Regions from separate parts of the Pseudoalteromonas sp. MelDa3 genome, predicted to be linked through region 1. Evidence: predicted binding sites of a transcription regulator. Region 1 holds the regulator's gene; the other holds the start of a gene.
The links. Region 1 encodes sigma-54, which starts transcription at its own class of promoters, with help from an activator protein. Its sites were predicted from a motif close to GTTGGCACGNNNNTNGNNT; they were not measured.
Positions count from the first base shown of each region.

Region 2: a site for sigma-54 is predicted at 1,692-1,710, ahead of CXF89_RS04510 (EF-hand domain-containing protein). Genes of this name have one in related genera too.

Region 1 covers NZ_PJBR01000007.1:114,328-118,822, forward strand. Annotated here, with positions in the region: gene rapZ (RNase adapter RapZ) at 1-370, opposite strand, end outside; gene ptsN (PTS IIA-like nitrogen regulatory protein PtsN) at 389-841, opposite strand; gene hpf (ribosome hibernation promoting factor) at 846-1,133, opposite strand; gene CXF89_RS02425 (RNA polymerase factor sigma-54) at 1,160-2,659, opposite strand; gene lptB (LPS export ABC transporter ATP-binding protein) at 2,729-3,454, opposite strand; gene lptA (lipopolysaccharide transport periplasmic protein LptA) at 3,451-3,996, opposite strand; gene lptC (LPS export ABC transporter periplasmic protein LptC) at 3,986-4,495, opposite strand, start outside.
Region 2 covers NZ_PJBR01000012.1:4,222-8,716, forward strand. Annotated here, with positions in the region: gene CXF89_RS04505 (sensor histidine kinase) at 1-1,415, opposite strand, end outside; gene CXF89_RS04510 (EF-hand domain-containing protein) at 1,746-1,979, shown strand; gene CXF89_RS04515 (EF-hand domain-containing protein) at 2,004-2,231, shown strand; gene CXF89_RS04520 (EF-hand domain-containing protein) at 2,419-2,655, shown strand; gene CXF89_RS04525 (EF-hand domain-containing protein) at 2,665-2,901, shown strand; gene CXF89_RS04530 (energy transducer TonB) at 2,959-3,411, opposite strand; gene CXF89_RS04535 (amidohydrolase) at 3,584-4,495, shown strand, end outside.

The sequences.
Region 1 (4,495 bases):
CAAGTAATTCTTTTTCTTTTTTGATGGCTAAATCAAGAGGCAACGAGTCAATTGATAGTGGGTGTAATCTACGAGTTTCAGAAAAACGTTTGATCAATGTTTGATCGTCGCTATCTAAATAAAATAACGTAGGTTTTGCAAAGCCAGGCAAGTATTCAAGAATATCGTTAAATTCATCTTGTTGTTTAGGGATGTTCCGCACATCAATGCTAACAGCAATTTTATCGTAGCTATCAGACACACTGCGAACTAATGAAGGAAGCAAGTTAACTGGAATATTATCTACGCAATAATAACCTAAATCTTCTACAACGCGTAAAGCAACCGACTTTCCAGAACCAGAACGGCCGCTTATGATAATTAACTCCATTTAACACCCTTTATAAAACTATGATTGATTGACAATAACTTGGTAAAGCTCAGCATCTGATTTTGCACTGCGTAACTGTTTACAAAAATCTTTGTTGTTTAGTTTATCAGCAATAGTTGCTAGAGTCTTTAAGTGCTGCTGGTTATCGCCATCTGGTACGATGAGTGCGACGAAAATATCAACAGGGCGATTATCGATTGCATCAAAATTTATTGGAGTTTCGCTAACGAGTACTAAAGCCAAAGGCTCTTCTGCACCGCTCATTCTTCCATGAGGAATGGCAATGCCACGCCCTATACCTGTACTACCCAATTTTTCTCTGCTCATTAAAGCATTAAGAATATCTTGTTGCGGTAAATACGGAAGTTTGTCGTGAGCAAGTTCGCTAATGAACTCTAAAATTCTTTTTTTGCTATTAAAAAGGACCGCAGCTTTGCTGCAGTCCTGGCATATAAGTGAGCTTAATTTCATCATATTAGTGTCGAGCAAGCTTCTCTTTGTGTTTAATTACTTGTCGATCGAGCTTGTCGATCAACGAGTCAATGGCGGCATACATATCTTGATGTTCTGTAGAGGCAAATAACTCAGCACCGCTTACGTGTATGGTGGCTTCTGCTTTTTGATTTAATTTTTCTACATCGAGAATGACATGAACATTATTAATATGATCAGAGTGTCTTTCTAGCTTCGCAAATTTGGTATTAATATAGTCTCTTAGTGAATCGGTTAATTCTACGTGACGACCAGTTAAGTTTAGTTGCATAAGCATTACCCTCTTTTTTTTGCGTCTTAAATCAAACTTTTACGTTGATTTGACGGTGGAATAGCCAGAGATTCGCGGTATTTTGCGATTGTACGTCTCGCTACTTTAATTCCTTGCTCAGCCAATATATCCGCTATTTTGCTATCACTCAATGGTTTTGCTGAGTTTTCTGCTGCGATTAATTTTCGGATAAGCGCACGGATTGCTGTAGATGAACATTCACCACCGTTTTCGGTGCTTACATGGCTTGAGAAAAAATATTTAAGCTCAAATATACCACGGGGTGTGTGCATATACTTTTGGGTTGTTACGCGCGAAATTGTTGATTCGTGCATTTCTACCATTTCAGCAACATCATTTAAAACCATTGGTTTCATGGCTTCAGGACCGTGTTCAAAAAAGCCTTGTTGTTGCTTAACAATACAATTTGTTACTTTTAATAGCGTGTCGTTTCTACTTTCTAAGCTTTTAATAAACCATTTAGCTTCTTGTAAATGCGAGCGAATAAACTGGCTGTCACCACTGGATTTTACAGTGCGAGACATTGCCGCGTATTGGCTATTAACACGAATTTTAGGCATGCTGTCTGGGTTTAACTCAACAACCCAGCGGCCTTTAATTTTTTTAACTGACACATCAGGAATAACATACTCAGATTCTTCTCTTACAATAGTATCTGCAGGTTTAGGGCTAAGAGTATGTATTAATGTCATTACTTCCTTAAGCTCTTCTTCTTTGAGCTTAGTTTTCTTCATTAATGTACGATAGTCACGAGCAGCTAATAAATCAATATGCTCGGTTAAAATCATTTTTGTTTCATTAATGTAAGGTGTTTCTTTATCAAACTGGTTAAGCTGAATACACAAACACTCTTGTAAACTACGTGCAGCAATACCAACAGGATCAAACAGTTGGATGCGTTTTAATACAGCTTCAATTTCATCAAGTTCGACTTCGTTATCATCTTCGTTTTCTTGATTAAAGCTTTCTAAAATCTCTTCGCAGCTTAGTGTTAAAATACCTGAATCATCGACGGCTTCTACAATCGCAATAGCAATAGCTTCGTCTGTAGGGCTAAATGGCGTTAGTTGTAACTGCCACATTAAATACTCATGGAGCGTTTCAGTAGAGGCGCCTTGGTATATTGATTCGTCTTCAGGCATCGGACCCGATGATGCTGCTGGGGCGGCACTCATGTACTCATCCCAACTAACATCCATAGCCATGTCGTCACTTAGCGTGTCTTTTGCAAGTGCTTCACCACTATCTTGTTCGTATTCACTTGGAGCATCATCGGCAGATGCGCTAACAGTTATGTCATCTGTATCTGCTTTTTGCTCGTTTTTACCTGCAGCGTCTTCTGAATAGTCTGCTTCTTCAACCTCTAATAGCGGGTTGCTGTCGAGAGCTTCTTGTATTTCTTGCTGGAGATCCAATGTACTGAGTTGCAACAAACGAATAGCTTGTTGCAGCTGTGGAGTCATTGTAAGTTGCTGGCCCATGCGCAGCTGTAGTGATTGCCTCATGTATCTCTAACAATCCTTTTATGTTGTTATAATTAATACTAGCAGATGCTTAAAGACATGGCGTAAATGTTACAGCCTAAATTGCTCGCCTAAGTAAACATCGCGTACTGTTTTATCATTTAATACGTGTTCTGGAGTACCTGATGCAATCAGCTCCCCATGAGAAACAATGTAGGCTTTTTCACAAACATCAAGGGTTTCTCTTACGTTATGATCGGTAATTAATACACCAATCCCACGATTTTTAAGATGTTCTATTATTTTCTTTATGTCTAATACCGAAATCGGGTCAACACCTGCAAATGGTTCATCCAGTAATATAAATTTAGGATCTGCTGCCAGCGCACGTGCTATTTCAACACGACGACGTTCGCCTCCTGACAATGCCATACCTTGGCTATCACGAATGTGTTGTATGCTAAATTCATCTAATAATTTATCGAGAGTGTCTTCTCTAGCTTGTTTATTTAACTCTTTGCGCGTTTCTAAAATGGCCATTAAGTTTTGATAAACAGTCAGCTTTCTGAATATTGAAGACTCTTGCGGTAAGTAGCCAATGCCTAATCTAGCACGACTATGCATAGGTAAAAGAGTAATATCGTTATCGTCTATCGATATTTTACCTTTGTCGCTAGGTACAAGTCCTACTATCATATAAAACGTGGTGGTTTTACCTGCACCGTTAGGGCCAAGTAAGCCAACAATACTGCCAGCTTTGACTTCAAGGCCGACGTTTTTTACAACTTCACGGCCTTTATAGCTCTTTGCTAATAGTTCAGCTTTTAATGTACTCATGGTTGACCTTTGTCGCTTTTTTTACTTTTTTTAGTCTCGATTGGCACTAAAATTGTGTGAACGCGGTCAGTTGAGTTTTCATCTTTTTCGGCACTGATTAGCTGCTGCTCTATATCGTAGGTAATGCTTTTAGCATTTATTTTTTGTCCCGCTTGCGATACTTGTGCATTACCAACAAGCGTTAAAAAACGCTTAGATACATCATAACGTACTTCGTCAGCACTGGCGCTCATAGTCGTGCCATCTGATTGCTTTTCTTCAAAGTACGCAGGGCTACCTGTAGCAATTAATAATTGTTTATTATCACCAAGTTCATCGCGTTTATGTACTTCTAAGCGGTCGGCTGTGATACGGCGATTACCGTGAATAATTTCAACGTTTTTCTCAAAAATCCCGACATTAGCTTTTAATTGACCTTCTTGCTTATCGGCGCTTATTGAAATTTGATTTGCAGCCGGTTGCGTATTTTGCTCTGCAGCACTACTATTAAACGCTAGTATAAGTGTAGGAATAATAAGTGATTTTAATATTTTATTGGTCATAATATATGGTTCGCGTATGGTTAATTAGTTTTATCACTTCGGTTTTTAAGTCGGCTTCTAGGCCTTTACCAGTGATTTTTAAATTGGGTCCAGTGATGATAACGGGTTGCTCCGAACGCATTGTTAATAGCTTTATATCTACCTGAATATTATCAGCATTGATTTTGTCTATCATGGCGTTATCGGTTAAGTTTTTGGCAACCACATTGCCTTCTAAAATTAATTGTTTGTCTTCGTATAATGTTGCTTCGTCTGCATTTATTTGCCACGTTTGCTTTTCGTTATATAAAGTAAAAATAGGTTTTTCAAAAAACGTAAAACCTAATTGTTGATATAGCTCCATTTTAGCCGCAGTAACTTTGTGGCTAATTTTACCTTGTTCGTCATAGGCTGTTTGTTTGAGTTCAATGGCTATGTAATCAGGCTTGGCAATAACTTCAGGCTCAGTCTGAGGTACAATATTTGTTTGTGTAAAATAAGGGTACCAAAGCCAAACCAT
Region 2 (4,495 bases), on a different contig from region 1:
AACCGGCAACCATCCGGCTCGTTATGCTCAACAGTAAGTGTACCTCTTAGCTGTTCAACAGATTCTTTCACAATAGTTAAGCCAAGCCCACTGCCTTGCAGCGTAACATTTTTACTGTGTTTACCTTGATAAAATGCGCTGAAAATTTGAGTTTTTTCTTGCTCTTTAATACCGCACCCTTTATCAAGCACACCAATGCAAAGTTGGTTTTGCTCAAGTGCTAAATTAATAGTAACGCTTTGCTTATCTTGTGAAAATTTTAAGCCATTTGAAATAAGCTGAATTAAAATCATCTCAATAAGCTCACTAGGTAAAGCAAGCTGTTTATTAGGTAAGTTATTTTGCCATTGCAGAGCTTGCTGACGCGCACTTAAGCGATGTTCAAAATGGCTATTAATTTTATTAATAAGATAGCTAAACTCAACTTCGCTTAGGCTGTCTTTACTGGTGCGAATAGCATTATAACTCAGCAGGCTGTCAATCATTGTACGAAGGCGCACCATAGATTGGCTAATAAGCTCAAGCACTGCTTTTTGCTCAGCAGTAACTGGGCCTACTATTTCATCAGTTAGTAAATCAGTGCCTTCGACCATTGAAGCAAGCGGCGTTTTTAGCTCATGGGTAACATGGCGTAAAAAAGTATCTTTTTGCTGCTCAAGCATGTGAAGTTGCTCTTGCACCCATTGGAGTTTTTCTCCTAGCTCAACTAGCTCAGCGGAGCCTTTCACAGATATTTTTTGCTGCCAATGTCCCTGCCCTAGCTTATCAATAACCGTAGTTAACCCTTTTAGTCGCCCACTTATACGCCATAAAAAACCACCACCAACAATTAAAGTAAGCGGAATAAGTGCCACCAGCCAGTTTATAAATGAAGTTTGTAGGCTTGTAAGCTCATTTTGGTTATTGGTAATTTGCGCTTCATTTTTATCACGTAACCATAAAGTAAGCTCAGCAACTAAATCGCTCACTGGCACAAATAGCTCCGCTTGCTGTTGTTTTTTCTCAACAAGCTCTACATGCGCTGTTTGTAAGGTGGCATATAAGCGTTGCCATTGGTGGGTGTAATCTTTAACCGTGTTTACAAATTTAAGTTCATCAATACTTTGCAGGGATGATTGCCATTTATCGACAATGAGCTTATCTAACGATTCGCTTTTTAATACCCAGTTTTGCCTAGTGGCGCGCTCAAGGCTGTTGAGTTCTTGTTTTAGAGTATTGAACGATTTGGTAACTTGGTAGTTGTTACTCACGATACTTTGAGTCACTGCTAATTGCTTGTTAAGCGCATTTAAAAATACAATCACCACTATAGAAAGCGGGAGTAACGAAAGCAGCATACTCATTGCAAATTGCCCAATTAAATTAGGCCGCCAGTTAAGCATTGCATGGTATTTTTTAGCTATGGTTGCTGGCATTTCGTTTAGTCCTTTTAAGTTAAGCGTTCTATTATTAAGTGCTTACCTTATACACTAGCTGAACCAGCAATTATATTTAATACGATTAACAGCCAGCGCTACAAAAACAATGTGTCGCCAAATAGAGACAACGTAAACCATTGATTTTTAAACCCTACCTTTAATCTCACTACATAGTGTTGCAAAAGGTACACAAAAATTACAATAAACCCCGTAAAAACTTCTCACCCCCTTTAAGTTAAAAATATAAACACCTGAAAATTAACAATAATTATTTTTGGCATCATTTTTGTAATAGGAGTAATAACTTTAATCAATAAGGAAATAATTATGAACAAACGCATTTTAGTAATTTCATCATTACTGGCTTTAGGCTTTTTAGGCGCTAACGCACACGCAATGGACGTTCACGCGACTTTTAACGAGCTTGATAAAGACAGTAACGGCACATTAAGTGAAGCCGAAGCAGGTGAAGATGCCGTGTTACACGAGAATTTTTTACAAATTGATACTAATCAAGATGGGCAATTGTCGCTAGATGAATTCAAAAAATTTATTCAATAAACTCATTTAATAAGGAACGTGATTATGAAACAACTTATAGCCGCTTTTTCATTAATGTTTTTAGCAATTAGTGCCACCGTAATTGCATCGCCAACAAACGTGCGCTTTGCCCATTTAGATAAAGATATGGATGGACAAATATCAATTGTAGAAGCTAAGGAAGACAAGGAAGTAATGAGACAATTTGCCGACTTAGATGAAGACGGTGATGAAAAAGTCTCAAAAAAAGAATTTGAAAGCTTTAAGCCTTAATGAGTAATTACTGATTAAGCTTTACTTAAGCTTGTTACAAGTAAACTGAATTTAAAAGCATTTGCCATAATCCCTGAGGGAGTGTGTAAAAGGATTTAATGTTGGGAGTTAAATTACGGCAAGTGCTTTTTTCCTTTTTACTTTATTTTAGCCACGAACTTTTAATACATCTTTTGGAAGGAAGACCATGAAGATACTTTCCCTTGTTATAAGCATTTTAATGCTATTAAGTTTTGATGCCGCGGCACTTGATGTAAAGCAGCGCTTTGATCACCTAGATAGTGATAAAAGTGGCTATTTAACACACGACGAACTTGATCCCCAACCACAACTTTTAAACACCTTTGTAAAATGGGACAAAAACCAAGATAACCAAATTTCGCTAGTCGAATTTAAAAGTTATCTAACTAACAACCTTTACTAAGTGATTTGTATGAAAAGTATTAGCTATATAACGCTGCTGGCGTTTAGTATTTTTAGCGCATCTAGTTTTGCCGCAAGTAACGACATTGCAAAGCAATTTAAAAAGCTAGACAGGAATAAAGACGGTTTTTTATCACGTTCAGAAACCGCTATAGACCCGGCTTTGTGGTCACGGTTTTCAAGCTACGACAGTGACAAAGACGGTAAATTAGCATTAAATGAATATGGCTTATATGCAAGTAAGTAGTTTTATAGCTAGGTAAACAAGCACCTAGCTTATTATATTTATATCTATTAATTACGTTCAGGCTTTATTTTTAGAACAATGCGCCAAATACTCTGCATCAGTAGGTTTTGGGCTCACCATAAAATCCATTTTGAGATAAGTTAGAATAGATTGCTTACTCGTATTTTCAGTTGTCGCTTTCCAGCGCCATAAACCCACAGCAGCTGCCGCGTTATTATCAAACACGCCCTCAGGGTAAGACGAGATAACCTTATACCCTTGGGCTTCACCTTGTGAATTAATTAACATAGCAAGCTCAACACAACCTGAAATACTTTTCTTTGCAGCTTCTATCGGATATCGCGGCTCTACTCTTTTAACAACATCCCAGTATTCACCGGCCTTACTTCGCAGTTCAGGACTCGATAAATCAATAAAACTCTGCATTTCATCGCTTACTTGTTTATCAGACGTTGAACTACAGGCTGTTAGCATCATACTCAAGGGGAGTAATAAATAGAGAGCTTTCATAGCATTTCCTTATGCTTTATTGATTGTTTTACATACTAAATAATTACATCAATTACCTATTTTGTAAACAGTTAATATAGAGAAAAGCCTTAAAATGAGGTCTATCAATTCATTGGTATTATAAAATCAAGTTTGTTAATGTAAGTAAATTAACAATAAAAATTAAGTAACTATGCCACTCAAAAAAATAATCAAACCACTCATACTAGCCAGCCTTTGCGCTAGTTCTAGTTACACTCTCGCACAAACAAAAGTAATTTATAACGCCAATGGTTATACCCCTTTATACAAAGGTGAAGTACAGCAGTTTTCTACCCTCGTTATTAAAAATGGCAAGGTAGTTAAGCTCGGTAGCGAAACACTTAAAGATAGCTACCCAGATGCCAAGCTAATTGACGCGCACGGTAATACCTTATTACCTGGCTTAATTGATGCTCATGGGCACGTTATTGGCCTTGGCGACAATTTATCGCAACTTGACGTACGCGGCGCAACATCGGTTGATGAAGTAACAAATAAACTAAAAGTATTTGCCGATAACAAACAAGGTTGGATTATTGGGCGAGGTTGGAACCAAGAGCTTTGGGCTGATACACGCTTTCCTACAGCTAAAAATTTAGACAAAGTAGTGAGCGATCGACCGGTGGTTCTTTCGCGGGTTGATAGTCACGCCATTTGGGTTAATTCAAAAGCGCTCGAACTTGCTGGTATTAACGCCCAAACAAAAGCGCCTGAAGGCGGTGAAATAATTAAAGACGAATTTGGCAATCCTACGGGTATTTTTGTAGATAAAGCAGAATCGCTAATTACCCAGCATATGCCAGCCCCTTCAAAGCAAGATATAAGTGACTCACTAGATGCAGCAGGTAAGCATTTATTAAGTTTAGGCATTACCTCTACTCACGATGCAGGTATTGATAAAGCCACATGGGAGGTTTACAAAGAGCGCGGCGACCTTGGTAATTTACCGCTACGTATTGTGGCAATGTTAAGTGGTGCAAGCCCTGATTTAGATACAATGTTAAAGGCAGGCCGATACCACGACAAAAATGACTTTATGGAAATTCGCAGTGTTAAAGTTTAC